2 linked regions of the Chlorogloeopsis sp. ULAP01 genome follow. Each later gene encodes a partner of the first gene's protein in a complex. Links are inferred from orthologs where the notes say so. Each region holds a gene or a part of one and is shown on either strand. Other genes may lie near its edges.

Region 1 (15,375 bases):
AAGGAGAGTTAGATCAAGAAGTTGAAACTTCAGGCGTGAAAGAACTGGGTGTGCTTGCTCAATCTTTTAACCGCATGGCACAACAGTTACGAGATTCTTTCACTGCTCTGGAAAAAACCAATCAAGAACTTGAACTGCGGGTAGAACAACGCACCGCAGAATTGAAATACGCCAAAGAAGCGGCAGACAATGCCAGTAAAGCCAAAAGCGACTTCCTCGCTAATATGAGCCATGAGTTACGCACGCCCCTAAACGGCATTCTTGGTTACGCTCAAATTCTCCTGCGCTCAGAACCAATGACTGATAAGGGGCGCAAAGGTATCAACATTATTCACCAATGCGGCTCTCACCTGTTGATGCTAATCAACGATATTCTTGACTTAGCTAAAATTGAGGCACAGAAAATGGAACTTAGTCCCAGTGATTTCCATTTTCCGTCGTTTATACAGGGTATTGCCGAAATTTGTCGGATTCGTGCCGAGCAAAAAGGAATTGCTTTCGTTTATCAACCGGATGCAGACTTGCCCACGGGTGTTCGAGGTGATGAGAAGCGTTTACGCCAAGTGATTATTAATTTATTAGGAAATGCAATCAAATTCACCGAGCAAGGTAGTGTCACGTTCAAGGTAGGCACGATAGAAAAATCACCTCAAAACTCTTACAAAATTCGCTTCCAGATTCAGGATACTGGTGTTGGCATGAAACCAGAGGAATTAGAGAAAATTTTTATGCCGTTTGAGCAAGTGGGAAATACTAAAACACAAGCCGAAGGAACTGGGCTTGGCTTGGCAATTAGTCAAAAAATTGCTTTGCTGATGGGCAGTATGCTGGAGGTGCAAAGCGAATTAGGTCAAGGCAGCACGTTCTGGTTTGATGTAGAATTGCCCGAAGCCCAAAACTGGGCACATTCCTCTAGATCTGTTCGCCAGGGCATGATCGTCGGCTATCAAGGAGTAATCCGTAAGGTGCTGGTTGTTGACGATCGCTGGGAGAACCGCTCTGTTTTAAATAGTTTACTGGAACCAATCGGTTTTGAAGTAGTAGAAGCCATCAACGGGCAAGAAGGGTTAGACAAAGCTGTGACGGAGAATCCTGACTTGATCGTTACTGATTTAGTAATGCCAAGCATGGATGGCTTTGAGATGCTTAGACATCTGCGTCAGTTATCTCAGTTCAAAGATACGCCTGTGATTGCTTCTTCCGCGAGTGTGTTTGAAGCGGATCAGTTCAAAAGTGTGGATGCAGGTGCGAATGAATTTTTACCAAAACCAATCGAGGCTGAGAGTCTACTTCAGTTGATTCAACGTTACCTCAAATTAGAGTGGGTTTATGACACCAAAACTGAACCTGTCGCTACAGCAGCCAACATTGCTGATGACATGACTTCAGAAACTATCAAAGCACCTTCAATAGAAGATTTGCAGCATCTGAATCAGTTAATCGAAATGGGAGACTTGGATGAACTTGTAGAGGCTGTTGAAAAACTTAAAGCAGCAGATCCTCAATTGGCAGCCTTTGCTCAAAAAATCTCAAACCTTGCAGAAGACTGTGAATTGAATACACTCACAACGTTTCTTCAATCTTTAGTCAACAACTTTTGACAAATTATGCATCACTCAGCGACCGGATTTATTTTAATTGTGGATGATAACTCAACTAACTTGTCTGTGCTGTCTCAAGCGCTCAAACAAGTGGGGTTAAAAATTCGTATGGCGATGGATGGAGCCAGTGCCATCAATATTGTCCAGCAGCAATCTCCTGAATTGATTTTGTTAGATGTGCAAATGCCGGGGATGGATGGTTTTGAAACTTGTACCCGTTTAAAAGCAAATCCAGCAACTCAAACCATTCCAATTATTTTTACAACGGCGCTGGCAGATACAGATAGCAAAGTAAAGGGGCTGTCGTTGGGTGCAGTAGATTACATTACCAAACCCTTTGAAGAACAAGAAGTTCTTGCTAGAGTCAATGTTCACTTACAACTGCGACATTTGACTAAAACGCTGGAGGAGAAGAACGCACAATTACAGCAAGGGAATGAAATTCTTGAACAGCGCGTAAGTGAGCGAACTGCTGAACTCTCTCAAGCCTTGCAGGAGTTACAGCGATCGCAGCTGCATTTGGTTCAAAGTGAGAAGATGTCGGCTTTGGGGCAACTAGTGGCTGGTATCGCCCATGAACTCAATAATCCAATTGGATGTCTTGTAAGCAACCTCGCGCCAGCGTTTGAGTATGTGTCCGATTTAACGCAGATAATTGAGTTTTATCAGCAGTATTTTCCCGAAGCAACACTAAAGCTAGAGCAAACGCTAGGAGAAGTTGATATTGAATTTATACTACAAGATTTGCTCAAACTACTGAAGTCTATGAAATTAAGTACAGAGAGAATTAAAGACATCTCGATTTCTCTGCGAAATTTCTCGCGTTCTGATGCCACAGCCAAAGTGCAGGTAAATGTTCATGATGGATTGGAGATTACACTAACTATTTTGGGACATCGCTTGAAAGCTGTAGGCGATCGCCCAGCAATTGAAGTGATTAAGAGCTACGGGGAATTACCTAAATTGGAGTGTTATCCAGGACTGCTCAATCAGGTGTTTATGAACATTCTGGCGAATGCGATCGATGCTTTAGAAGAGGGACTAGGGACTAGGGAGTGGGGACTAGGAAGAGCTTTTCCCGATACCCAATCACCAGTACCCAATCACCAGTACCCAACCCCACAAATTCAGATTCAAACAGCTGTGGCAGATGAGTATGTTGTAATTCGGATTGCAGATAACGGTATTGGTATACCGCCAGAAGTTCAACAGAAGATGTTTGATTACCTTTTCACAACCAAAGCGGTTGGTAAGGGCACAGGAATGGGATTATCGATTTCTCGTCAAATTGTAGAGGAAAAACACGGGGGACAACTCAGTTTTATGTCTCAAGCAGGGCAAGGAACTGAATTTGCGATCGCTTTGCCGATTCGGTGACATTCTCCCCAAAACTACTCTGAGGGATTCCTGCTTCTGGTCATCAAACTGCTTATACTTCATTTATTCCTGTTTTTTGACCTGAATCTTTACAAGAGAAAATTTTGGTGATGAAATCACAAATTCCCAACTTACCCTTGCCAGCACCCCTTGTCGGATCAGAACGCGGCACTTTCACTGAGTTTACAGTCACTCAAAGAATGCCTGGAATTGCTCGCCGAGTTATTGCTGAAAACAATTTTTCACCTAACATTAATGAAAGTTTAGAAAACCTAGCCAATGAACTGCCATCGGGTTATTTATTACCTTTGGTAAATGATACTAATATAGATTTTGCAGCTTGGGATAAATATCTAGAACCATACAAGGGGCAACGTTGGGTAGATATTCCCTGGTTCTTTGCCGAAACTTATTTTTATCGGCTCATTCTCAACATTACTAATTATTTTCTTCCCGGTGAATGGCAAGGTGTAGATCCGTTCCAATTGCAAAAATCTCAAGGTTTAAACACATCTCTAGATGCAATTATCGCTCTAGGCACTCAAGTAACAAATTGGTTAGAAGAATCCCAAAAACCTAGTCAGATTCACCAGACTGCTTTGACTGCACTAATATATTTTGCACTTTGGGGTAATCGAGTTGACTTGAGTTTGTGGTCAGCCTTTGAGGCAAATCGCAGTCGTTTTGACATCGAAAGCCAAGAAGCTCATATTTTAGTAAATGATGTGTATAAAGTAACGAAGTTATTACTTAATCATCCAGGTAAGCGAATTGATTTTATCGTCGATAATGCTGGGTTTGAACTTGTTTGCGACTTATGTTTAGTAGATTTTCTATTAGGTAGTGGTATTGCTAGTCAAGTTAAGCTGCACTTGAAACCTCACCCTACTTTTGTTTCTGATGCCATGATTAAAGATGTAAACGATACAACAGAGTTTTTAGCAACATCTGGCTATGAAAAAGTTTCAGTTGTTGGTGAAAGGTTGCAAGCATATATGACAGCAGGGCAATTAGTTCTAGGCGATGATTATTTTTGGACATCGCCTTTAGCATTTTGGGAAATACCAGATTCACTCAAAAATGAGTTAGCAAATGCAAGTTTGCTGATTATCAAAGGTGACGCAAATTATCGCAGATTGTTGGGAGATAGGCACTGGGATTATACGACTAATTTTGCAGATATAGTGTCATATTTACCTGTTCCAATAGTAGCTCTACGTACTCTCAAATCAGAAGTAGCAGCAGGCATTCCACCTGAAGTTGTTGAGCAAGTGCCAAAATCCGATCCTGATTGGTTAACGAATGGACAATGGGGTGTGGTGCAATTTGTCTAAAAAAGTAGCGATCGCCTCTGGCGATCGCTCTAATTTTAGATGCCCTATGTGTCTAATCCGCGATATGCAATATCGCCTTTCCAGGAAAACTTCTGTCGAGCAGTTTTTGTGCTACATCAGCAACTTCTGTCCAAGAAGCTTCTAAATCGATATGTGGATGCAACTTACCTGCTGCTACCAAATTCACAAGCCTTGTTAATCCAATTGCTGCTGATTCTCGTTGTAGTTCGTGAAACAATATTAAGCCGTATAAACTCGCACCACCTGTTGCAAAAAAACGTTGTGCATCGAATGTTACCTCTGCTCCCCCAGAAACACCAAGTAGCACTGTCACTCCATTTTCTGCCAACAAGCCCAAAGCCGTTCCTAAAGTCTTGCCACCTACTGATTCGACAATCAAATGATAAGGGCCGTATTCACTAGCTGGTGAGAGTTCTTCACCAATGACAACATAATCCGCTCCGGCATTTTTAACAAAAGACTCATATTCTGGAGTGCGAATATGTGCTACTACTTGGGCACCACTAAGACGTGCTAGTTGAATGGCGAAGTTACCAACACCACCAGATGCACCTGTGACTAATACGGGGCGAGCCAAAAGCAAACCACCTTTGAGTAGAGCATGGTAAGCTGTTAAACCAGCTACAGGCAAAGTAGCAGCCTGAGCAAAGGATACTGATGGTGGTAATTCTGCTAGCGAGTGGGTTGGTACTGCTACTAATTCTGCCCAAGCTCCAGAACGAAGTAAACCGACAACCCGCGTTCCTTTAGCGAACCCAGAACCATCAGCAGCAGGGGTTTCTACTGTTCCCGCCAAATCCCACCCCGGATGCCAACCAGCCTCAGCAGTGGTGGAACGCTTCACCTCACCTCGGTTGAGAGAAATTGCCGCTACCCGGATCGTTGCTTCGTTAGCAGCAGGCGTGGGTGCATCTACATCACGCAGTACTAAACGCCCCTGCACATTAGGATCGACAACGACAGCACGTATTTTACTCATATTGAAGATGTCCTCAATTATGATACCTCTTGAGACATTATGGTAAGAATTTTCCTTAGGGGGCGATCGCTTTTTTGACTAAGCCTTGAACTTGGCTAATCGTTCCAAATTGCTCAAAAATATTAGGTAGATGGACATAATTAAACGTAAAATGCTTATGTCCAGCAGACAGAAGAGGACATGGGGATACGGTGAAATCGGATGACGTTCTTGCCCCTTGTCTCCCCTTCTCCTTGTCCCAGTCTTCCCTTCTGCCCTCTGCCTTATTTATGAAAGAAATCACGCGCCGCCAATTTATTGCCACTGCCACCCTGGCAACGGGTTTCGCTCTAGCAGTGCAACCAATTTCTGCCAAAGTCATCACCACCGATGCCAAAGGATTAATCGCAGGTGAAGTGAAAATTCCTGTCAAAGATGGCAAAATTCCTGCCTATAGAGCTATGCCTGCTACAGGCAAGAATTTTCCGATTGTGTTGGTGATTCAGGAAATATTTGGTGTACATGAGCACATTCAAGATATCTGCCGTCGCTTTGCTAAACTGGGATACTTGGCGATCGCTCCGGAAATGTTTGTACGCCAGGGCGATGTTTCCAACTTAGGCAGCATAGCAGAAATTCGCCCAATAGTAGCGAAAGTCCCTGATGCTCAAGTAATGTCCGATCTCGATGCCACGGTGGCTTGGGCTGTGAAGTCTGCTCAAGGTAATGGCGATCGCTTAGGAATCACGGGTTTCTGTTGGGGTGGACGTATTACGTGGCTGTACGCCGCTCACAATCCTAAAGTTAAGGCTGGTGTAGCATGGTACGGGCGATTGGTGGGCGATACAACCAAACTGACACCAAGGCATCCTGTTGATATTGCGTCTGAGTTAAAAGTTCCTGTTCTCGGACTTTACGGTGGCAAGGATACAGGCATTCCCCTTGATACGGTAGAAAAAATGCGCGATCGCCTCAAATCAAGCAGCAGTAAATCAGAAATTGTTGTCTATCCGGATGCACCTCATGCCTTTTTTGCCGATTATCGCCCCTCCTACCGCGAAAAAGAAGCTAAAGACGGATGGAAACGCTTACAAGCATGGTTTAAGCAGCATGGTGTATGAGTAGATAAGGGAATAGAGAACGGGGGACAGGGAACAGAGAATGGGGAATATTTATGCGTATGTACTTAACAGCAACTAGACGATTTCCAATCCAAAATCCAAAATTCAAAATCCAAAATCGTATTAGGGCTGCCATTGATACTGATGCAAATTAACCCTTCCTTTAGAGCTAAATATTATTCCTTCTTGTTCAAGAAGATATCGCTGTCTATGATCTCCGCCCTGTCGCAAAGGTGAATAAGATATTTCTCCCTTAGAATTAATAACTCGATGCCACGGTATATCTGATGAGCGTTCATCAACTTGATAAAGAGCGTATCCTACTAAACGTGCCTTGCCATAAAAGTGAGCTAAATCCGCTACCTGCCCGTATGTTGCTACTCGACCTTTTGGTATCTGGCGCACGATCGCATATATATTGTCATAAGTAGACATAAGAGTCCCGCTTGACTTTTACAATTGAAAACACGCTGTTAAAGCTACTGCCAAACCATCTGCTGCGTCATCTGGACGAGGAATTTGATCTAATTTCAACTCTCGTGCCACAGCTTGTTGAACTTCGTATTTTTCTGCATTGCCATAGCCCGTTAAAGCTTGTTTAATTTGGGCGGGAGTAAATTCCACATACGGCAAATTGTGTTGCGCTAAAACTAGCATAATTACACCCCGTGCTTGAGCAACTAAGATAGTATTTCCCATACGATAGAAGAATAGTTTCTCAATCGCTACCAAGTCGGGTTGCAACTCCTCAATCAAGGTGTGTAAATCTTCGTACAAAGTACGAAGCCGTTGTCCCATTTCCGTATCTGCTGATGTACTAATAACACCGTAATCTAGCATATTTATTGAGGTATCTCGTAACTGAGCTTGATTTTGATTACAGATAATTGCTCCAAATCCTAAGGTGGCTAGCCCAGGGTCTAATCCTAAAATTTGCTTTTCCATTAACTTTCAGATCCACGCTCGCCAGGTGTTATGTTACAGGGCAGTTTGACAAGTTTAACTCGACGCTTTTGGTTTCATGAAAGTGAAAAATGTAGTAATTTCACACTTGGACATGAAACCAGGTAGTGTAAATTCTCTGTTAACCATTGTTTGTAGTACTGCTCTTTTTTAGGTATGTCAATTGGTTTTTTCAGGCAAGCCCTTAACACTTTGCAACAGCAGTCGCGCCGTCGCACTCGCTATCGAGTTAACCAGTGGTTCAAGTGGTTATCCCCAGGACTATCTGTAAAACGTTGGTTATTAATTAGCGTTGGGGGTGTATTGCTAGCGTCTCTGGGGTTGGCGATTTGGGTTAAGCTAACGCCAATTTTTTGGACTTTGGAGCTACTTAGGGATTTTTTGACAGTTATTACTAACATCTTACCCAACTATATTAGCGGGCCTCTAGTTCTGCTATTCGGACTGTTGTTGCTTCTTTGGGGACAAACCCGCACGGTAGGTTCAATTACTAAAGTACTAAGACCAGAAGGCGATGAAGAACTGGTGGATGTGTTGCTTGCACACCGTCGGTTGTACCGAGGGCCAAAAATCGTCGTCATTGGTGGTGGTACAGGACTTTCTACGTTATTAAGAGGACTAAAACGCTATAGCGCTAATATTACTGCTATTGTTACCGTTGCTGATGATGGTGGCTCTTCGGGACGTTTGCGGCGGGAATTTGGTGTTTTGCCGCCAGGAGATATTCGCAACTGTTTGGCTGCATTGGCAGATGAAGAAAAGTTATTAACAGAATTATTTCAATATCGTTTTCGTGTTGGTGATGGTTTAACAGGCCACAGTTTTGGCAACTTATTCTTAACGGCAATGAGTGAAATTACCGGGGATTTGGAGCGAGCAGTTGCTGCTAGTTCCAAAGTACTAGCAGTGCGGGGACAAGTTTTGCCAGCAACCCTTAGTGATGTTCGCCTGTGGGCGGAGCTATCCGATGGACGCCGTATAGAAGGCGAATCAAAAATTACCGAGGCAGGAGGTAATATTGTCAAAATAGGCTGTACTCCCGCTAATCCTCCGGCATTACCCGCAGCTATTAAGGTAATAAAAGAAGCTGACTATATTATCATGGGGCCTGGTAGTTTATATACAAGTGTAATTCCCAATCTGTTGGTACCAGAAATTGCTGATGCGATCGCCGCTTCTACGTCACCCCGGATCTATGTCTGCAACATCATGACTCAGCCAGGTGAAACTCAGGGATACACTGTTAGTGAACACATTCGAGCAATTGATGCAGCTTGTGGTGGCAGACGCTTATTTAATGCTGTACTGGTACATAAAAGATCTCCTTCTGCCCGCGCCCTTATTCGTTATGCTCAACAACGCTCTCATCCCGTCTTTTTAGATCGTGAAGAGGTAACCAAAATGGAACGAAGGATCGTTTTGGCTAATGTTATGCATGAAGATGAAACGGGTTGTGTACGTCACGATCCCCAACGACTAGCACGGGTTTTGTTGCGATGGTACGGTGGAGTTCATCATGGAAAATGGGGAGATTGGGGGAAAAAGGACAAGGGACAAGGAGACAAGGGGAGAATGATTAATGACCAATGACCAATGACTAATGACCAATATGAAAATTTTGCTGCCAAATACAGAGGCTACGCGATCGCTTGGTATTACTCTCGGTCAATTACTTAATGCTGGTAGTGTCATTTTACTAGAAGGTGATTTAGGTGCTGGCAAAACAACTCTGGTGCAAGGCATTGGCGAAGGTTTGGGTATTACCGAAGCGATTGTCAGTCCAACTTTCACACTCATTAACGAATATACTCAGGGACGCCTTCCCCTTTATCACCTAGATCTATACCGCTTAGAGCCCGAAGAAGTTGCAGCATTAAACTTAGAAACTTACTGGGAAGGTGTAGAGGTATATCCTGGTATTGTGGCAATTGAATGGGCAGATAGAATGCCTTACAAACCACATACTTATATAAGTTTATGTTTGAAATATGGAGATGAAGGGACTCGTCAAGCCGAAATAACACCATGTAACTGTAGCATTAGCAAAGAAATTTCGGCTTTTGGTAAACATTGACATTACTAATGTGGCTATTTTTTTACATTTAAATATTTATATCGACCACTACCACGTTCTCCATAACAATTACATTCCATTGTTATTACCCTTACCAAAATATTGTTTCGATTGTTGCCAAAATAGATAATTCAGTATTAACATCTGCAAAAATCATGAGATTTATCTAATTTTTTGACTAATATTGCAGATGATTTGAGTATCAAGAAGCGAATCCAATTAATCCCAATAATAGCAGTTTTCAGAAGCGGGAACACAAATTTAAAAGTTAGCATAATACAATTAACACTAGGGTTTCATACACTGTAATCATGGTCGTTTTGTTCTTTTGCAGTGAGTGATTCCGTATTCATTCTCTACAAACTTTAGATAAGAGATCCGGATTCTCAAACACTGAAATTTATGAATACTAGTTAAGTGTGACTATTTCATTCCAATTCTTAAATCATTTGCTAAAGTTTATTCTCAGCTTTACTAGAACACCTTATTTCTACGTCCTAGAGAAAAATCAAAGCAAACTTGTATAAAATTGAAATTTTTTTCTAATTTATTTTCATACTTAGGGTTTTCAAATTAAGTTCGCTATTCACACATGAATAATATTTTTTGTCTTATAGCGTTTCCCAAGCAAATAAAGTACACCCCACCGCGCTATCGCGCACCCTCCCTCTAGCAAGGGGAGGGTTGGGGAAGGGTCATTTCGTACCTCACCAGAGTGGGAAAGGCTATAGTATAATTAAAAATAATATTAAAAAAAGAATACAAAATTTAGAATACTTTCCGAATAGACATGAAGAGTATTGATTTTTCCAGATAAATAAACTAAAAGCACAGCTATCCAACTTCTTATTAGAAGTCAGAAATCTTACAGCGCACTTTTTAGATTTAATTTGCTTTTTCTACTTCAAAAAGAATTACTGGTTATTTAAAATAATGGCTCGCTTCAGTAACAGGCGATGGGCTCCAGAATTATCAACATACAGAGAACTTTCTTCCTGATTCTGATTGATAACAGGAACTAAGAATTGAAGCAGCAATGGTGTCCAAATCCCAATGCATCCTAAAGTCAAAATTACTTTTAATACATTTATGTTACTTATACGAGCAATCTTTGGATTTGGCTTTGGTAATGCTTTTTTGCTACAAACCGTCTGGGCAGACCAGAAGTGTTCATCAAAATTGTAGTAACTCACCGAAAAATCCCCCTTGATTTGCTTACCTGCACATAAAATGCATTCGGCTTGATGCCTTATCCCTGGTATTGTATAAATTGAAGCTGTTCTGCGCTAGTGTCAGACGTAACAAATACAACTGTAACTTTAGTATGAAGATTTCGTATGACTAATGTCATGGACTATACATATTTATTATGAGTAAAGATTTGAAAATTCTTGTAACCGACCATCTTCCATTTGAATAATGCGATCGGCTATATCTAGAATGCGGGTGTCATACGTTATAAGTAAAACCGCGCAGCCTTCTTCTTTGGCTAGACTTTGAATGATATCAACTACATCTCGCCCTGAGAGCTTATCTGGGTAGTGATCTACGCGATAGCGATCGCAGCTCCCAACAAGGCATTGGAGGTGGAATCAGAAATATATACTGACTATGCTTTGAAGCGTTTAGGAGTTAAAAAATGAGTATTTTTGGAGATAAATCTGCTTCGACTCTGCTAGGGTATAGTTGGAGTAGTTCACGAATTTGATGTTGGTGTATCCAAAGCCTTTTTATTTTCTAATAAAATCGTAGTAGCATTGACAACAGCCTGTGCTGCTCCTGTAAAAAAATTACGGTTTATTGTCTTTGGTGTATCGCTGGGTTGGTGGTAGTGTGGACTGCGTAGATTGGCGGTATCTGTCACCAGTACTGCGCCTACTCCTTGAAACCAGAATGGAGCATGATCGCTACGTAGGGTATCTGGTGTTAGCAAGCCTTTGAGCGGAACTGGCAAGGTAAATATAGGTGGTAGAGAGACTGAAGGTTTGCCCCGCTCTGCTTTGGCGATCGCTACTTCTTGGTCTATTTTTTGAAAGGAATTGAGCAGTGGTAAGTGTTCTGTATCACCAACTACTGCTAAAAAATCACCTTTATCGCTGAGTGGTGTGATAGGCAAACCCGCAGGATACTGCTGACAGCCTGCTGTGTGGCAAGCGTAGCCAACCATATCCATAACAATGACGCCGCGCAGATTCTTCAACAAGTGTGCGGTTTTGGTAACAAAAGCTCTGCTACCCAACAATCCTGCTTCTTCTTTGTCAAAAAACACTACTTGTAAAGTTTTTGGTGTCGGACGAGAACCAAAAAGCCGGGCAATTTCCAAAAGCACAGCAACACCACTAGCATTGTCATCAGCACCGGGAGAGATTGCAACGGTATCGTAATGTGCTCCAACAAGAATAGCTCCTGCTTCTTTATCAGTGCCTTTTCGTTCTGCAAAAACATTTACACCGTCAGAGAACTTTTGCAATTGGGATTTCCAGCCTAATTTTTTTAGTTCCCCGGTAATGTAAGCACGGGTACGCGATCGCTCTGCATCTGTATAACGTTTAAAGTTTAAATTCTGAACATGGACAAACAGCTTGCTAGCTGAGACTTGGGGAGGGGAAGAAACGGAGAGGTTGAGACGCGGTGACGCGGAGAAACTATCAAAAACTTTCCCCGTGTCCCCACCTCCCCGTGTCCCCGTGTCCTCTTCCACCAAGTGCGGATTTTCAACTTTAATAGTTTCAATGACCGATGGTTGCTCACCTTGCCTGAGAAATCCGCTGCCAACAACTGCCGCACACGCTACTAGTATCGCCAGCACCAGCCAAATCCACTTTTTCATTTGATTTATCCGTGCCTTCCTGATTTAGGATAGCCTTTTAGTCAAGTTTGACAAGTTGTCTTTTGACAGAGTTAAAAATTTACTTTAAAGTTCCTCATGATTGGCTATGCCCAAGAAATTTTTCGCAACAACTGGGCTAGCTTAATTACATAATTTAGGAATTGCTAATCGTAAATCTTGTCGATTAGCCATTAGCCGCCAATATGCTAGATTATTTACTCATCATATCTTTGGGGTTTCTGGGAAGTTTTGGACACTGTTTGGGAATGTGTGGCCCTTTGGCTGTAGCATTTTCTCTATCCCATCAACAAAAAACTCCCAATTGGCAGCAGCAATTAACATTTCATACTTTGCTGAACTTTGGCAGACTCCTAAGCTACACCCTTGTTGGTGCTGGAATTGGTGCGTTAGGTTCGATATTACTCAAGAGTGGACAACTTGCAGGAATTGGTAGTGAATTACGCCAGTGGATTGCAATTGTCACAGGCATGATGTTGATTTGGTTTGGGCTAGGACAAATTAAACCGAACTTTTTGCCCCGCATACCAGTGTTGCACCCCCTGTTAAAAGGAAGTTTACACAACCGCTTGAGCGCGGGTATGGTTAAACTTTCCCTCAAAAGCAGATGGTGGACACCAGCAGTTTTAGGAATGACTTGGGGTTTAATGCCTTGTGGTTTCCTTTATGCTGCCCAAATTAAAGCCGCAGAAACTGGTAATTTGGAGATGGGTGCAGCAACTATGCTGGCTTTTGGCATAGGAACCTTACCTACGATGTTAGGTGTTGGTGTTTCTACATCGTTGGTAAGTAAAGACAGGCGCAGTCAATTGTTTCGGTTGGGTGGTTGGTTAACTCTTGCCATTGGTGTACTCACACTGCTGCGAACGGGCGACACAATGGTAGATTACACTGGACACGCCGCGCTGATATTGTTAATGCTGGCGCTGATTGCTCGTCCTGTGAGCGGTTTGTGGGCTGCACCCTTGCGTTATCGTCGTGCTTTGGGAGTAGGGGCTTTTGTGCTTTCTGTTGCTCACACTACCCACATGATAGAGCACTCACTGCAATGGAATTTTGCTGCTTTCTGGTTTTTGCCGCCAGATTTTCAGTGGGGAATGGCTGCGGGTGTAGTGGCACTGGTGTTGATGACTCCCGCCGCATTAACGAGTTTTGATTCTTTACAAAAGTTTTTCGGTAAGCGTTGGCGGCAAATTCATCTTTTGAGTATACCGGCTTTAATCTTGGCTGCCATTCATACAATTATGATTGGCTCACATTACCTTGGTTCTTTGCGATTAAATGATTTCAACAAATTAGCGTCAGTATTGTTGGTAATAATTACTTTTGGTGTATTAGTAGTGAGAAATCGCTTTTTTTGGTCGATACTATCTTTAGAAAAATTTTATGTACCCTTGAGTAAGTCACGTTAAATTTATACAATCTTGATTTAAATTAAAATAAAAAAAGGCGTCTATATATTGATGAAAAATATACAAGCACCTGGGCAAATTTAATTTGGAAAATGGTCAAGTCTTACGCACAAGTCATGGAATAATAAACCGCAGAGGACAGAGAGAACAGGGAGTAAAGAGAATTTTAGAGTAATTTTCCGTAAGTCTTAATGGTGATAATCTGACAATAACAAATGTTTAAATAATAAAATACAAAAAATAATTTTAAGAATCCTTGTTCGACTAAAAATTTGCTTGTATGGCAAGAATTTTGTAATGATATTCTCATGCTTAAAAATCAGTGTTTCACAATCAGGGAGAATTTGATTTGCCGTTTTCAAAAGCAGTCGTATTTTCACTCTCACTAGAGACTACTGCCTCCACAATGCTCAGACAAAGTTCGTTACAAAACACTTCTCGACGCTGCCATGTAACGGCAAAGTATATATTATTGCTAGTCTTGTTTGTTGATTTTCTTTCTCATACTTCTGCCGCATTTGCCCATCAGGTGAAAACGACAGGGGATGTGGGTGCAATTCTCCACATAGAACCAAATGACAATCCTCGCGCTGGAGAACGGACAAAAGCATGGTTTGCCTTGACTCGCAAAGGCGGTAGGGTGATTCGACTAGCAGAGTGTAATTGTCAGTTAAAGGTTTATGCGGAACCTCACGCATCTGGAGAACCTCCTTTGTTGGAACCAGCTTTGCAAGCATTGACGGCGGAGCGCTATCAAGGAGTACCTGGAACAGAACTCACCTTCCCTCGGCAAGGAACTTACCAACTACAACTGCGTGGTAAACCCAAAACAGGGGCAAGTTTTAAACCTTTTGAGTTAAAGTTCAATGTCACTGTGGCAGCTGGTAATGAGGTGTCAGAAAATTCGCGAGGTACACAGGATGGAAATCAGAATTTTACACAGGCACGAACTTCTGGTTTGCCACTTTGGGCGATCGCTTCTTTTGGTTTGATTGTAGTTGGCGTTTTTCTTGCGGTAGTACAACAATTAAATAGAGAGTAGGTATAAATAGAAGGCAGATGGTGAGCCACTGCGGTGGTGAACCAGCACTCTTGGCGGGTTTCCCTCCGCAGGTGATACCATTTCACTTTTTGAGTGATTCATATTCAACCCCTCCCAACCTCCCCTTAGTAAGGGGAGGTGCCGTAGGCGGTGGGGTACATCCATATCAGCCTTTTCGTGAAATAGTATGACTGGCGAAAGGGTTTCCCGGCATAAAGGAGCCAGCGCGTTGGGCGGCTTTGCCGACTTGTAGACGCCCGTCAGGGCGGCTTCCCGGAGGGTAGCGACTGGCGTGAACTGGCGAACCCGAAGGGCTTCAAGGTAGAGTACCTGTAGGGCAGAAGGGAAAAGGTTATTTCCGTCTGCTTTTTAGAAGTTGGCATTTTATATTTAATTATGTCCACCTACTTATGGCTTTGGCGTGGAATAATCAAGCACCAATAAAAAGGCATCCACAAGGGATGCCCCTACCATTTAAGTACTCAGGCAGAATTAATTACACACATTGTTTTGCTGTTCCCTGTTCCCTATCTGTTATTGATGTCTTTTTTGATGCCACTGCCATGCATGAGTGATAATTTCTGGCAGGGCTGAGTACTGGGGTTGCCAACCTAAAATTTTTCG
Region 2 (15,373 bases), on another replicon or contig:
GAAACAAAATGTGGGTGACAGGCATAGGGGTAGCCATTACCTGAGGGTCAAGCCCAGCACCATAAGAAGCGGGAATATCCTGTAAGGTAGAAAAAGCATATACGACCCGCTTTTGTTGTTGTGGATTTCCACGGTTGCTCAAGGTAGTTACAACCCACTCCTGATCCAGGTTTTGGAGAATATAGTAGTTAGAGTGGCTTAACTGTTGAGCGATCGCACTGAGAGCGGGAGCGATAGCCGCAACCAGTTTTGGTGTTCTACCATCTTTTGGTGCATTTTCAATCAACAATTGAATTTGTGCTTCTAAATTCATAATTACCTGTAACGGCTTTTCGGTATTGGCAATAACTTCAATGGCTGTGCCAACAATCAAACAATAATTGGGAATCGTAAATCCAGCCACATCCTTAAGTTAGGATTACCTGCGTTTAGCTTACACGCAAAGCTCCTAACCCAATACTCCTAGCCATACAGGTTGTAAATGCTTAATTTTAGGGACACTTTAAACACGAGATGATAAAATCAGCCGCAACCACAACTATTCAGGGAGAAGTTTCTATTGGCGTGGAGGCGATATTTCCATTCCTATTTCAAGAACTTCAGCAGTCAACCAAAGCTTCTCAACAGAACTGTCGCGCAGTAGCGATGCGGATTGCAGCTGAAGTCTACCGGATTTGCCATGAAAGCAAACGCATTCAGGCTTCCGGTTCTGTAGAAAACTCAGCAATGGCTCTAGCTAAACATCGCCTGCAACAGTGTCTGAGGTACTATCAGTTGGGTTCAAATCGGGGTAGGGTTGAATTACACAGTACATTAAGTGCAATTATTTATCGCTACATCAATCCGCCCCAACGACAATTGAGCTATCAGGGGCGACTGACAGTTATTGAAGATTTTCTACAAAGTTTTTATCTAGAGGCATTAAATGCTTTTCGGCGAGAGAATCAACTAGAGGCGAGCTATCGTCCTCAGACACTGCTGGAACTCGCAGAGTACATGGCATTTACCGAGCGCTACGGCAAGCGACGAATTCCCCTGCCAGGGCGTCAGCAGCAATTAATCATCCTCCGAGCACAAACGTTCTCACAACAGCAACCCCCAGAAACTTGTGTAGACATAGAGCAAGCCGCAGAAGGTAGTGGAAATGAAGCCGATGGCTCTTGGGAAGATCCAGCAGTACAGCAATTACGAACTGCAATGGCGACACAACCAGAACCAGAAGCTCAAGAAGAGACATTGCGATCGGTTGTGATCACAGAATTAATGAATTATCTGGAAGAACGGCAACAGAATGATTGTGCTGATTATTTCGCCCTCCGACTTCAAGATTTATCAGCCCAGGAAATCGAGACTATCTTGGGTTTAACCCCCCGTCAAAGAGATTATCTACAGCAACGCTTTAAATATCATTTAATTCGATTTGCTTTATTGCATCGTTGGGAATTAGTTCACGAGTGGTTGGAAGCAGATTTGCACACCAACTTGGGTTTAACTCCCCAACAATGGCAGGTATATACTGAACAACTTGACGAAAAGCAGCGGTGTTTATTAGAACTGAAGCAACAGGGACAACCTGATGAAAGAATCGCTAAAACTCTAGGATTGTCAATGGCACAACTTCAGAAACGCTGGTTTAAAATTCTTGAACAAGCTTGGGAAATTCGTAACTCCCTAGTATCCGGATCGGGTGCTTCTACTAATGAATAGTGACTCAGAATCCTTACAAAACTATTTTTTATCTTGGTTATTGACAGATTCTGACAACCCAAGAGATTTTAATAAAGTAGAACGTAAGGACACCCACGGAGCGGAAAACCCTCTCCAGAGAGCTACTGCATTTCCAAGTAGTTCTCAAGAGTCGGAATTAAAGCTCCAGAACTTTCGATTGGGAGAAATTCCTACTGTGCAAGAACGTTTTCAAGCTGTTCTCAAACGTCGGCTCCAAAGTCAAACTGAGAGCCAACCACCTTTATTTCCTTGGGAAACTCAAATCACGGACTATCCGGAGTATTTAGACGAGCCAGCTGTTGTATTAGTTCCTACTTGGGGGTGGGCAGCACAACAGTCGAATCTCGATCTGCCAATACTTCTACCGGATAGTATTTTCCGGCAATTGCTTGATAAATGTCAAGCATTGATAACATCTTCGTCGCTGTTAGGGCCAAAATTAATTCAGGCTGTAGAAAACTTTTTCCCTAACGAATTCCAAACATTAAACAATTTGGCTGGAGTGGTGCTAACAGGTGCGACTCGTAGTAAAAAAATCAAGTTGCCATCATTGGCAGGCGACTATGCGGATTTACAGCCACGCCAGCAGATGTTGTTGTCATTGTTGGCAGCAAAACAACTGCTAGAGAGTCTGACTCTGTATGTTTCAAACACTGAACCTTTAGTCAGACAATGGCTAACTAGCTTAGGTGTTTTAAACTTGAGTGTAGAATACCAACTTCAAGGTCAAGTAGGTACACTCAGGGTTCAAGGTGATTTACCCTCCAAAGGGTCAATAAAAATTCAAGGAAATGGCTCGCAAATTAAAGCACAGAGTTCAACTCCAGGTTGCTTGAGTGTCGAACTAGGTGGCGTGCAGCTCAACCAAACTTACACTCTGACAATAGAGTTGAAAGAAATAGATCAACAGCCATTGTCGTTTGTGATTATTCCCACCTCGTAGCCGAAAAGTGCCATCGCTAGCACTAAAACTGAATTTAAAGCTATTGTTGTGAGATTTAGTATCATCCTGGTTCTAAAACCAAGTTAATTTTTTAAGAAACAGTTATTAGGGCGTCTACAAGCAGCTGCAATGAAAAAGCAACTTTTGATGCGAGGGAGTACGGTGTATCTCACTCGCATTGTGCTAGTACTGTATCAGTAGTGTTGACACAGTTACTGTGCTCAATATCACCATCAGTTGCTTTTTAATCACAATGTTTAACTTTTCCAGGATGAGTTCGCTTTGGCGTCTACCTTTTGGTAATAAATGGCGGCAAACAATGTCGCAGTCGCCTTTGGCAGATGTTGAAGATTCAATTACCTTCAGGGTGCTAGTGCTAGCGTTGGTAATTATGGGTGTTGTGGCAACGGATATTGCCGCAGAGACTAAATTCACTTTGTGGGCATTACCCTTGAGTTTAGTGGGTGGAATTTGGAGCTATTACCGTCGCTGCGATCGCAATATTTCGGTCAAATTCTGCATTGCCATTGGAATGTTAGTGGCACTAGGTGCTTTTTTGGGGCGATTGGTGGGAGAATCAAATGATACGCGACTGGCTTTGGCAGAATTATTAATCCAACTGCAAGTACTGCACTGTTTTGATATGCCCCGTCGCAAAGACTTGGGTTATTCAATTGTGATCGGGCTAATTCTATTAGGGGTGGCAGCTTCGCTCAGTCAGACTTTAGCGTTTGCTCCCATACTGCTATTATTTTTAGCGATCGCCCTGCCGACTTTAGTGCTAGATTATCGTTCCCGGCTCGGTTTAGAGAATTTAAAGACTGAGCATGAACACTTCCAACAGAGGAATTCCCAAAAATCCGGGAATTCCTCTTTTAATTTTAGATTTCTAATTTTGAATTTTTTGATAGTTGTTGGACTCGGTTTAGCAATTTTTGCTGTTTTACCCCGCTTGCCTGGTTATCAGTTGCGGATGTTTCCAGTCAGTTCTGCGATTAACGTCAAAGGTAATTTTACAGGGCGTAGCATTATCAATCCCGGTTATGTGCGCCAAGGGAAAAATCAGAATCAAGGCAATGGTGGTAACGGCACAGAAAACGGCAATGGTGGTGGCAAACCGGGACAAGTAGATGATAGTTTTTATTACGGTTTTAATAGTCAGATGAACCAAAACCTGCGGGGTGAGATGAAACCCAAGGTAGTGATGCGGGTGCGATCGCAGGTAGAAGGTTTTTGGCGAGTACTAGCATTTGATCGTTACACAGGTAAGGGATGGGAGATTTCGCGCAATGAGCAAGTCAAACGCATCAAGCGATCACCTTGGAGTTATCAAATTTTTCTCAATCTACTAACCAGTATTGCTAAAACCAAAGAAGTAGTGCAAACTTATACGGTGGTGTCAGATTTGCCTAACTTGATTCCAGCAATGGCATATCCCAAAGAAATTTACTTTCCGACACCAATCATTGCAGTAGATCCAGAAGATGGGTTGCGAGCACCTGTAGGATTATCAGAAGGCATGACTTACACTGTCATTTCCCAAGTGCCGTACCGTGATCGGACTTTGCTAGGAAAAGCCTCGACTAAATATCCACAAAGTTTTAAAGATTACTATTTACAAATACCCTCAGAAATCGCCGAAAAAGTACGCAAACGTACAGAAGAAATATTAGCTAACTACAATCAACAAAAGGTAAGTCAGTCAAATAAATCGCTAGATTCTACCTATGAAAAGGTTCTTTATTTGGCTCAGTACTTAAAGCAAAACTATCAAATTCCAGACAATCCTTTAGACTTACCTTATTTAGCAGAAAACGAAGACTTAGTAGAAGCTTTTTTGTTTAAGCACAAAGGTGGTTATCCTGACCATTTTTCCACAGTGCTGACGGTGATGCTGCGTTCTATTGGTATTCCCGCTAGGTTAGTAGCCGGGTTTGCATCTGGAGAGTTTAACGCGTTTACCGGGATGTATGTCGTCCGCAACACCGATGCTTATGCAATGACAGAAGTGTATTTTCCTAAATACGGCTGGTTTGCTTTTGATCCTATTCCCAATCATCCTTTAATTCCTCCATCTATAGAAGAAATTCAGACTTTTAGTGTTTTGCGTCAATTTTGGAATTGGATTGCTGGGTGGTTACCATCTCCGGTAACAGGATTACTTAACAATATATTTAGGATAATATTCACCTGGATCAGCAAAGTTTTTTATTGGTTTGTATCACTATTCTTCAAAGGTTGGCTGGGAATTTTCACGGGTTTAATCTTGGCGACAATCATATCTTTTTTAGGTTGGCTGGCTTGGAGTCTGTGGCGAGAATGCTTCCATCGCCTTGCCTTGAGAAAATTACCGCCAATGGAAAACCTTTATCAACAAATGCTGTTGTGGGCAAATAAAAAAGGTTTAAGCAAGCATCCTGCACAAACACCGCTTGAGTATGCCAAAGTTTCATATCAACATCACTCAGTAGAAACAGCTGAGGTAATAGATGACATCTGCCAAGCCTACGTTAGCTGGCGTTATGGTGGTTATAACCCTGATTTGCACAGACTGCGACAAAGATGGCAACAAGTCAACTCGCGCAGCGACAAGTGATATTATCTCCGTCAAAATGCCCATCATAAAATAACCTCACCCCAGCCTGCTCTTTACCAAAAAGAGGGCTGGAGTGAGTTAGCGTATAAACAAATCGATTAATGCCTTGAACTAGAGAACAATTGATTGCAGGAAAGCACTACAGCCGATTGAATCTTCACAATTAGACTGATGAAATTATTTTCTCTTTTAATGTGACCATAAATCAGCGTTTTTGTGAAGTAATTATATATTCTCTAAATGTCTAATATTAATTTATTTGTATTGTACTTGTTAGGAAACTAATTAAATAGTTCAAGTTGAAGCATTGAATTTGTAAAACCTTTTAAATAGCTTGAATGGTCTTATTTTACCTATATCTTGAGTATGATTTTTAGATGAATTATCTGAGAAATAGCTAAAAAAAGCGTTTCTTATTTAAAAACAAAAGCTAAGGTGAAAATAGACGTTGTAAGTGCAATTTTTTGGGGATAACATGGAAATTAGTTATTTATAAGCTTCTCACACCGCATTTGGTGTCAGTTTTTTATGGACATTCAGTTAATCAACATCGGTTTCGGCAACATTGTTTCTGCTAACCGAGTAGTTGCCATTGTCAGTCCAGAGTCTGCCCCGATTAAGCGGATTATTACAGATGCACGAGATCGAGGCCAACTTATTGACGCAACTTACGGTCGCCGTACCAGGGCTGTAATTATTACTGATTCCAGCCATGTTATTCTTTCGGCGATTCAGCCAGAAACGGTAGCGAATCGGTTTGTAATTTCCCGCGATCATCATGTGGTAGATAATTAAATTAAGGTGGGTTAAACACTTACCTCTATTGGTGCGGTATCAGCAGTAACATGTGAATTAGACAAGTTTTTGTCACTCATGCTACAAAAACCATTAGTCAACAGTCTCTTGCCAACTCCAATAGACTAATGACCAATGAATAGTTTTATTGATTAATTCACAGGTTAAGCGGATGATGCAAGTTTTATTCTCTAAGAGTGGTGCTAATACCAAAGAATGCCCTTCCTCTGGCAAGCTAATTGTCTTGACAGGGCCTAGTGGTGTAGGTAAAGGTACTTTAATGCGATCGCTTCTGCAGCGTCATCCAGAACTGTATTATTCTGTTTCTGCTACCACTCGTTCTCCTCGTTCGGGAGAAGTAGATGGCAAGGATTACTACTTTATTAGCCGCAGCAAATTTGAACAATTAGTAGCGGCTGGTAAATTTTTGGAATGGGCAGAATTCGCTGGTAACTATTACGGTACTCCCAGCGAACCAGTGATTGACCAAATTTGTTCTGGCAAATTGGTTGTTTTAGAAATTGAGCTAGAAGGTGCACGACAAATTCGTCGCTCCTTTCCTAGCGCTCTTAGTATATTTATTCTGCCGCCGTCTTTTAATGAATTAGAGAAACGGATACGCAGTCGGGGACAAGATTCACAAGAAGCGATCGCCCGCCGTTTACACCGTGCTCAAGAAGAAATCAATGCTGCCAATGAATTTGATATTCAAATCGTTAATGACGATTTTGAAACAGCTCTCAATTCTATAGAAGCAGTTTTGTTTGGTTAGTTATTTACTGCTAAAGAATCACCTGATTCTTTTTATGAAAAACTCAAAAAGGACACAAAGAAAAAGCAATGCCTGATCTCTGTGTCCTTTAGTTTTTGTTAGTAGGGGCGGGTTTATTATAGATACTTTATTCTCACAAAGAGAATGTGGTTAAAACCTGCCCGTACAGTAATTGGTGATTTACCACTATCTACTAACAAATCACTAAATTAACCAAACAAACCTTGAATTAGTCCCAAATTGGTAGTTAAAAAGTAGGCTGTTACTGCACCGCCAATACCACCAATTAAGAAAGCACTAGCAAAACCATTCCAGCCTTCATTGGATTGGAAAGCTTCAGGAGGATTCGGTATAGTTACACTCTTAACTGGCTGAGGAGGATTGCTATTAGCATAAAGAGATAAGGCACCAGTCAAAATCACAATTAAGCCCAAAGCTCCAAGTAAGCCAGCTAAGTTAGCATTAACCGTGTTCCGCAGCGGGCCTAATTTAGCAAAGGGGCCAAAAATCCAGTAACCATGAGCCATGCCTATTTCTAAACCCCTTCTAAAGGTAGTAATTCCAGGGCGATAGGCTGGTAAGTTACCAATGAACCACTTCACAAAGGGAGAAGAATTAATTGGTGTTTCTAGGTTCCCAACTTGTGGATCGCGGAATGCTGGAAAAACTACTTCCCTATTTCTGGGATCGCTTGGAGAATTTTTTGATGCATCAACTGCTTGCGCCATATTTGATTTTCGCCTCTAAATAATATGGTGGCAACATTTTATATTAATAATAATCCTAGTTTGATATGTTATTTGAACGTTAAGTTTAGAAAAATTAATTTAGTTATCTATATTTATTTTTAAGGATGTGAAAAGTTTATGCTGTTTCCAGCATTACAAGATTAAAAAAGAAAATTTTTTACTACCTATTGTGAATTAATTCTTTTTAAATACTGCTGTTATATAATTATATAGTTAGTAGTTAATAGTTAGTAGCTGATTGCTATTAGTTTTGACAACCATCCACTAACCCTCCGGGTACTCTACCTTGAAGCCCTTCGGGTACTCTACGAGAAGCCGCCTTCGGCGTCTACGCCAGTCACCTGTGGAGGAGGACAGTCCGTTGCCAACAGAAGCGCCGTACGGGGGTTTCCCCCGTTGGGGCGACTTCGGAGGGTTCCCCCCGTTGTAGGAACTGTCCGTTGGAAACCCTCCCGCGGTGCTGGCTCACCACTAACCACTCATCATTATCTCAACTATGAAAAACCGTTAGCAATTTATGGTAACGGATGGAAAAGCAGGTCAGGAAAAAAGCGATTAAATTCAATTAAAATTCCTGCTGTAATGAACAGCCAGATTGTTGTGATTACTGGTGCTGTACTCAGAAACTTTAAGAAAGGACTTTGGTTACTCATGAATTAATCTCCAATTAGTGAATAAGTACAGCTAAACTAACGTGGTGAAACAGGAATTTCTTCATCTTTTGCTGTTAATTCACCAGAAAGCAACTCTTTAATTGCTGCTGCTGGCCAAGCAAATCCGGATAGCATAATTGGCAATGCCAAAGGAACTTCGATTTGGATTTCTTTTTGTTCGACATCGCCTCCTTGTTTCTTGATTGTTTGTAGATAAGCGCGACCTACCCAACCAATCCAGCCTGCAATATACAAAAATAGAATGCTGGGGATCAAAAAGTCGCCAGCACGATCCAGACGACCATCAACAATCAAGTGAGGTAAACCTTCTGGGCCACATAAAGCCTGAGAATAACGCTCAAATCGCTTTTGACCAGATTGTGGATCGGCTGTAGTATTGCGAGCAACTTGTGCTCGCTGTTGGAAAGCAGGAGATTCACTACAAGGAACGAGATCTGCCCCTAGTGCTTTCGCAGACGGAGCAAAGTTAAACCAAAGAAAAATCGCTAAAATCAAAGCAAACAAGCGTCGCATGGAATTGTTTCCTTTTCTGACGAAACAAATATATTTCTTGTACAAAACGAAGCGGCTTGTACAATTTTGATTTGCAGAACTATCAAGTCATTATAGTTTCATAAAATATCGGTAAAAGCTGAGATTACCTTTATTTTATGTTTATGGGATTTATACCCAATGGCTGAACCATGACAGCCTTTTTCTAACTGCGGTGAGCAAGAATTGTGTCCATTTCTAACTCACTTTTTGGGCAGCATCTTTAATTTTAAAGACTAATAGAAATACAAAGTTTCCATTTTGTCTTTTTGTGAGTTTGTGGAGGGGAATCCACAATTAAAACAGGATCAACTAGGCTTTTGACAGAAGTTAATCTGATCAATATGCCTGTATTTCCTGTTATTTTGTCGGGTTTTGAGTCTAAGGCAATCATACTCTTGCCTGTGAACCGAGTAAAGTTGAAGTAAATAAAAGTTAAAGTTTCTCAAACTAGTCTTTATTAGGCGTAACTGTGTAATGACAACCGTTTTAGCAATCGAAACCAGCTGTGATGAAACTGCTGTCGCAATTGTTAGCAATCGTCTACTGAGAAGTAGTATCATTGCCTCTCAGATTTCTGTTCATAGTCGGTATGGGGGGGTAGTGCCGGAAGTAGCTTCAAGGCAGCATTTAGAAACAATTAATGAAGCGATCGCTCAAGCAATGGAACAAGCCCAACTTGGCTGGGAGGAAATTGATGGAATCGCTGCCACCTGTGCGCCTGGGCTAGTGGGGGCATTGCTGGTTGGCTTAACTGCTGCCAAGACTCTAGCCATGCTGTACAATAAGCCATTTTTAGGCGTTCATCACCTAGAAGGACATATTTACGCGACTTATCTGAGCGAGCCTGCACTCAATCCTCCTTTTCTGAGCTTACTTGTTTCCGGTGGACACACAAGCTTGATCTACGTTAATGATTGTGGTGATTACAAAACTCTGGGTGAAACCCGTGATGATGCTGCTGGTGAGGCTTTTGATAAAGTAGCGCGTCTATTGCAATTGGGGTATCCAGGTGGCCCTATTATTGATCGTTTAGCGCAACAGGGAAATCCCCAGGCATTTAGCTTGCCGGAAGGAAAAGTTTCCTTACCTAGTGGCGGGTATCATCCCTATGATGCAAGTTTTAGTGGTTTAAAAACAGCTGTATTGCGGTTGGTACAGCAGTTGGAAAAACAGCAGAAACCTGTACCAGTAAAGGATGTGGCAGCTAGTTTTCAGGATACAGTAGCCCGATCACTTACCAAACGAGCGATCGCCTGTGCTCTCAACTACGGTTTGGATACTATTGCTGTTGGTGGTGGTGTAGCAGCCAACAGTGGTTTAAGACAACACTTGCAAACAGCAGCAGCAGCCCACAACTTGCGCGTATTATTTCCCCCCTTAAAATTTTGTACTGACAACGCCGCCATGATTGGGTGTGCTGCGGCCGATCATCTTAACCGAGGACACATATCTCCTTTGACACTCAGCGTCCAATCTCGACTGGGGCTGACAGATGTGATGCAGTTATATCAACAAAAGAACTTAGAACACACAACTTAAGTAGTTTAGAATATCAATTCATTCTGCATTCTTATTAGGTATAAATATTTTCTCCTTGTCCTTTTCTCTCCCACTCTCCACCGCAGTCTCCTCGTCAACTTTCTCACTGTCTCCTTCTACTTGAGTTTGCACAGCAACAATAGAAACAATATGAGCTGCAACCACATCCGGTTGCTCTAACATTGCTAAATGTCCACAATTAGGAATTTCAATAACATTGTCACCACAGTATTGAAATAACTGATGAAAACTAGCTAAGTGACGGACATACTTTGGTTCCATCACCTTATCTTCAGTACCGGCTAAGAAGTAAACTGGCTGCTTCAGTTGGGATACAAGTTGAGGTAAGCGGTTAATTTCTTCTTCGGTTGTGGAGTCTAGCAGTGTTCCCAGGGCTGCTTCTGGGTTGGCTACAACAAAATCGATTACCCGTTGACGCGCCCAATGACGTTCCAAAGGACGCGCCACACTTACCCTGCTAAAGAGCAAATCAATCAAAGGTAGTTGCCAGAGCCAGCGAGGACGAATCTGCAAAAATCGTTGTCCAGCCGAGCGAAATTGCTCAAAAGCTTCTTTAAGATAAATACCACCACCTGCGTTGACACAGATTACTCCCTGGACGCGATCAGGGTTTTGAGCAGCTTCCCAAAGAGCGATCGTCCCTCCCAAGGAGTGACCAACGAGCCAAGCACTGGTAATATGAAGCTGTTCTAACAAAATTGCTAAATCCCGTGCATAAGCAGCTGGCGTATAAAGAGAATCAAAGGGATCAACAAAATCACTGCCATCATTGGAACTCAGGTAGAAAGAAGTTCCTTCACGAGTAATATCTGTTTTCCCGTTGGGCTGAGACTCACCAAAACCTCTTAAATCATAAGATAAACATTGAAAAGTAGCAGACAGACGGGAAATTAAGGGTTGCCAGTATCCACGGCTGTTGAGCCAACCATGAATAAACACTAGAGTATGAGGGCAGGACGTAGGAGCTGTAAGTTCGTATGCGTGTGGAACGCCCAAGATTTCGATGGTAGCCATACTTCTATCGTACCCTTAAGAGCGAGTGCGATTGAAGAAAGTAAGTGGTAGTACTCTGTCAACCAAGAATTGGCGAGTTGAGGTAGACGCACCACAGAACACAAGACACGGGGAGATGGGAACAGAACTACTAATTACTGTACGGGAGGCAGCGCGCCCTTGCGGAGCCAGTGCGGTGGTGAGCCAGCGCGCCCTTGCGGCTTTGCCGACTTGTAGCGACTGGCGTAGACACGAAGTGGATAAGCGAAAGTAAGGGTTCCCCGGCATAAAGGAGCCAGTGCGCCCTTGCGGGTTAAGCGCGTTGTAGACGCCCAGAGGGCGGCTTCCCGCAGGGTAGCACCTGGCGTCACCTGGCGTCGGGTTAAGCGCGTCGAGTGCGACTGCCGTGCGGGTTTAAAAGATAATTTATCAGTTTGAACGCCAAGATAATCAGCAAAACCCACCCCCACTAACTAATGACTAATTACTAATAACTATTGACTCACTTGCCTAACAATCTTTGCTTTACCCCTTCAGCAATTTTGTGACCTAGATATTCTGGAATCAGACTTTCATTTGGCCCTAACAAATAAAGTATTAGGCGTGTGCGTCCACGCCAAACTAGCAAATTGGCATTCACGACCAAAAGGTCTTCTTGCCAGATAGCATACATCACCTTGTAAAAGAGTCCCGGTTGGTTATCAGCTTCAATTACTAAAGCAGGAAGATGAAAGACCGGATCGACGTAAAATTCTGTTTGTACTTGCTCTAGACCTGTATCAAGATTGAATTCTACCGCTAGCATCTCTTCTACTTCAAATCGTCCTGCTAAAGCTTCTCGAATCGCCCGACAGACATTTTCTGAAGTTTTCTCGCTCAGAACTTTGCTGCCACGAGAAACGAGGAGCTTGATAAATACCAACATCGGCGGTTTAATCTGACCATATAAACTCAAACCGTGAATCGTTAGTCCGTAAGCTGCCAGCACACCAAAAATATCGCTGAGGAGAAACGACTGATTGCGGTAAGCAAAATGTAAAGCACTTTTACTACCTTCTTGTTTGAGCTCGATCACGGCACGTCTAGATTTATATAGGCGATAGGCTAACCGCAAATTTTGCAGTTGAATCTCACTGCTGACAAATTGTTCATAAAACTGAGGGAAAGCGCGGTTAAAGCGCTTTAGGAGTTCTAATGTAGAAGATTTTAAACCAGAAGCCATCTTTGGGTGTAAGCCTTACTTGCTGTCATCAAACCGAAAGCGTTCATAGCTGTTATATACAATTGTGTAATGTACAATTTTGTCTTGGATTGTGATCCCTTTGGTTAATTTCTCCTAGCATTTACTACAAAATGCTAAAGTTGAAAATGATTGGTGTGAAATCAGCGCTTTCTGAAATACAGACCATTGCAAATTCCAACAACACTTAATTTAAAGATAGAAGTGTTAGGGAGCAAAAATGGGTAGTTCAGTAAAACGTTAATCAACACTCTTTCATTAGAAACCAATTCAGTTATACTACCCGAACCACGCTGGCATGGGTTTTTGGAAAACTTGGTTTAGTACTTCTGAACCGTTCACGACAACAAAAACAACTCCTTTTGAAGAGCATACAGTAGAAGCTGCGAGCAACTCTGGTGCCACTAGCGTTAGTGGAGCTCCTTCGCAGGAGGCTCGCATTGTTTTTAGCACAGAACGAGATATTGATTTATACGAACTTGAAGAACTCTGTGATGCCGTTGGTTGGTCGCGTCGTCCTTTAAGAAAAGTAAAAAAAGCTATTGAGCATAGTTTTCTCGTTGCCTCAATGTGGCAAGTGCGAGGAAATCAAAGGCGGCTCATTGGTTTTGCCCGTGCTACCTCAGATCATGCGTTTAACGCTACTATCTGGGATGTGGTAGTTCATCCAGACTTCCAAGGCCAAGGGCTGGGTAAAGCGTTGATGAAATATGTGCTTAAGAAACTTAGGGGTGAAGAAATTAGTAATGTTACTCTGTTTGCCGATCCCCATGTTGTAGACTTTTATCGAAGTTTGGGTTTCATGTCTGATCCAGAAGGCATTAAAGGAATGTTCTGGTATCCCCAATAACTTCTACATAACAGCAGCTATTGGTGTCATCAGTTTCAATCACGCTTGCAGAGATTTTGAAGTACGAAATTTTTAGCACAGGCTTTACATAGTGATAGTGGTTGACAGACAATCAACTTGCTTATACTCTTTAAAAGAGTGCATATCTTCTGCTGTGCAGTTTCTCTGATAACTGGCTGCTAATGCCAAATCTGTTGTAGAATAGTGAAACCGGGATGTAGCGCAGCTTGGTAGCGCGCCTGCTTTGGGAGCAGGATGCCGCAGGTTCAAATCCTGTCATCCCGACTTAAATAAAATAATTTTTTACAACTCTAGAACTGGTTATCAGTTCTGGAGTTTTTTATATTCTCTAAGGAAAAAACAAAACTTGACTATATTTTAATTTTGGATGGCTGAAAAAAATATAAGTAATTTATAATTCCTAGAAGATGCGTATTTTTACTTCACGTATTTTTGGCTAATTTTAAAAAAGTCTATTAAATTAACAAAAATAAAAACTAAATTTTTATAGCTTTGATAATCTTACGTCAGATTTAACACATGAGTTGATTATGATGGATGGAACTATTTACTATCCTGTAGAGTCAACGATGCCAAGTAAAAGCAATAAAATGGCATTTGTCATCTCCAGTAGCGGAAAATTTCTCTTCGCCTGGAAGCAAAATACAACAAGCATCTATCTACAGGATTTTGAAGTCAATCTCAAGGTGAATTGACAAATCCAAGCACAATCAACTAGCGATCGGGATATCATAACTGAAACTAGTTGGTGCTGTGCCAATTTTATTGTTCATGTGACTTGATTGAAGTATTGATGCTAGGAGAAGTCATGAATTCATTGGTTCGCTGGGGTACAACATTAGGTTTGGTGGGGAGTACTCTGCTGTCAACTTTTTTAAGCGGAAATGCCCCAGTACTAGCATTATCAGAGCAAAAAATAAAACAAATACTGGATCAAGTACCAGTATTTTTAATCACAAATCCTCAAGGGTTGCCACTCAGCCGCCCCTTAGAAGGACAAAATGCCCAAAAAGGCAGTTCGGTGACAGGTGTTTATATGAGCCAGCAAGAAGCTCAAACTTTTGTCAACCAGCTACGGAATGCTCCAGAAAAAGACCCAAAACAAGCAGAAATGCTAAAAAGTTTACAGGTAACAGCAGTGCCGTTAGGAGTAATTTATCAGCAATTACAAAAAACTAAAAATCAGCCAAATCGCCTATTCTTTGCTTTCAAACCCGTAGATCGGGAAATTCAAGGAGCAATGGAATTATTGCGGCAAAGCGGTCAAGATATAAAACAGTTTAGGAGCGTACCTATTTTTCTTGTGAGATTCGCACCAGATAAAGGGTATGTCCCAATTGAATTGGGTTCTGATAAAAAGGAATATATTCCTCTGTTTACAAGCAAGCAAGACGCCGACAACTTGTTGAAGCAGGTGAAGCAAAAGTTTCCTAAAGCCGATATCCAAGTAGTGGATGTTGATGGAATTATAAAAACCTTACAGGAGAAAAACGACAAGTGGCTGGAGCAAGTAGTATTTTTCCCGTCTCCAGAGGCTAGACAGTATATCCAGTCACTTCCTAAAAATAGTGCTTCTAACCAAGCACCACCTGCTCAACCGAAAAAATAACTACACTCAGTTATCAGTAAACAGTGAACAGTTTTAAAAATCAGAGTAATGAATAGAAAAAAGCAAATTTATTTTCCTGGTTCAAATTCCCTACACTTTAGCTAGGGTTGATTAACTGATAACTGATCACTGATAACTGTTAATGTATGGCAGAAAAACAGCCAAAAGATACTTCTGGTTTGCAAGTTTGGCAGTGGCGCACAAAAGCGATTCAATCGGCGATCGCTGCTGATGTGCCACCTGCTGAAGTAGATTGGCTGTTGCAAGAGGTTGCTGGTTTAGATAGTTTGGCACTACGTTTAGAGTTGT

Evidence for each region.
Region 2: the proteins of tsaE (region 1) and tsaD are in contact, whole or in part, in a crystal structure (PDB 6N9A), measured with the Thermotoga maritima proteins. The link is inferred for Chlorogloeopsis sp. ULAP01 from one-to-one orthologs. Residues at the interface, in WP_004082108.1 of Thermotoga maritima: Leu37, Gly38, Lys46, Lys57, Val59, Lys60, Ser61, Thr63, Phe64, Thr65, Leu66, Met67, Val69, Pro71, Tyr82, Arg83, Leu84, Asp86, Asp88, Phe89, Asp93, Ile128, Asp130, Glu131, Arg134; in WP_004082750.1 of Thermotoga maritima: Cys10, Asp11, Arg49, His50, Leu82, Gly84, Gly135, Gly136, Glu154, Thr155, Leu156, Asp157, Asp158, Ser159, Glu162, Asp165, Lys166, Arg169, Leu170, Tyr175, Lys213, Thr214, Leu217, Tyr218, Gln221, Arg222, Asn324.

The regions. Positions count from the first base shown.
Region 1 is NZ_JAUDRH010000007.1:161,711-177,085, reverse strand. What follows is about bases 7,892-10,716. They hold tsaE (tRNA (adenosine(37)-N6)-threonylcarbamoyltransferase complex ATPase subunit type 1 TsaE), read left to right. Parts: upstream 7,892-8,984; coding sequence 8,985-9,449; downstream 9,450-10,716. Other genes in these bases: QUB80_RS15560 (hypothetical protein), read right to left, coding at 10,364-10,642; QUB80_RS15570 (gluconeogenesis factor YvcK family protein), read left to right, coding at 7,892-8,965. Outside these bases: QUB80_RS15610 (hybrid sensor histidine kinase/response regulator), read left to right, coding at 1-1,601; QUB80_RS15605 (hybrid sensor histidine kinase/response regulator), read left to right, coding at 1,608-2,978; QUB80_RS15600 (damage-control phosphatase ARMT1 family protein), read left to right, coding at 3,089-4,312; QUB80_RS15595 (zinc-binding dehydrogenase), read right to left, coding at 4,365-5,312; QUB80_RS15590 (hypothetical protein), read right to left, coding at 5,368-5,595; QUB80_RS15585 (dienelactone hydrolase family protein), read left to right, coding at 5,582-6,412; QUB80_RS15580 (MGMT family protein), read right to left, coding at 6,536-6,847; crossover junction endodeoxyribonuclease RuvC, read right to left, coding at 6,866-7,357; more of QUB80_RS15570, read left to right, coding at 7,532-7,891; QUB80_RS15555 (M28 family peptidase), read right to left, coding at 11,146-12,279; QUB80_RS15550 (urease accessory protein UreH domain-containing protein), read left to right, coding at 12,483-13,709; QUB80_RS15545 (hypothetical protein), read left to right, coding at 14,116-14,751; QUB80_RS15540 (hypothetical protein), read left to right, coding at 14,769-14,942; UDP-glucose 4-epimerase GalE, read right to left, coding at 15,286-15,375. UniProt on the Escherichia coli protein: Required for the formation of a threonylcarbamoyl group on adenosine at position 37 (t(6)A37) in tRNAs that read codons beginning with adenine.
Region 2 is NZ_JAUDRH010000003.1:460,715-476,087, reverse strand. Bases 8,475-11,297 are described here. They hold tsaD (tRNA (adenosine(37)-N6)-threonylcarbamoyltransferase complex transferase subunit TsaD), read left to right. Parts: upstream 8,475-9,265; coding sequence 9,266-10,330; downstream 10,331-11,297. Other genes in these bases: QUB80_RS08290 (alpha/beta fold hydrolase), read right to left, coding at 10,349-11,297; QUB80_RS08300 (photosystem I reaction center subunit III), read right to left, coding at 8,475-8,770. Outside these bases: QUB80_RS08345 (hypothetical protein), read right to left, coding at 1-313; heterocyst differentiation protein HetZ, read left to right, coding at 517-1,707; QUB80_RS08335 (PatU), read left to right, coding at 1,700-2,671; QUB80_RS08330 (transglutaminase TgpA family protein), read left to right, coding at 2,943-5,267; extracellular matrix/biofilm regulator RemA, read left to right, coding at 5,796-6,062; gmk (guanylate kinase), read left to right, coding at 6,235-6,834; QUB80_RS08315 (photosystem I reaction center protein subunit XI), read right to left, coding at 7,044-7,562; QUB80_RS08310 (hypothetical protein), read right to left, coding at 7,889-8,062; psaJ (photosystem I reaction center subunit IX), read right to left, coding at 8,099-8,236; more of QUB80_RS08300, read right to left, coding at 8,273-8,474; more of QUB80_RS08290, read right to left, coding at 11,298-11,365; QUB80_RS08285 (hypothetical protein), read left to right, coding at 11,397-11,618; QUB80_RS08280 (hypothetical protein), read left to right, coding at 11,651-11,782; QUB80_RS08275 (hypothetical protein), read right to left, coding at 11,847-12,566; QUB80_RS08270 (GNAT family N-acetyltransferase), read left to right, coding at 12,883-13,434; QUB80_RS08260 (hypothetical protein), read left to right, coding at 13,986-14,150; and 2 more genes.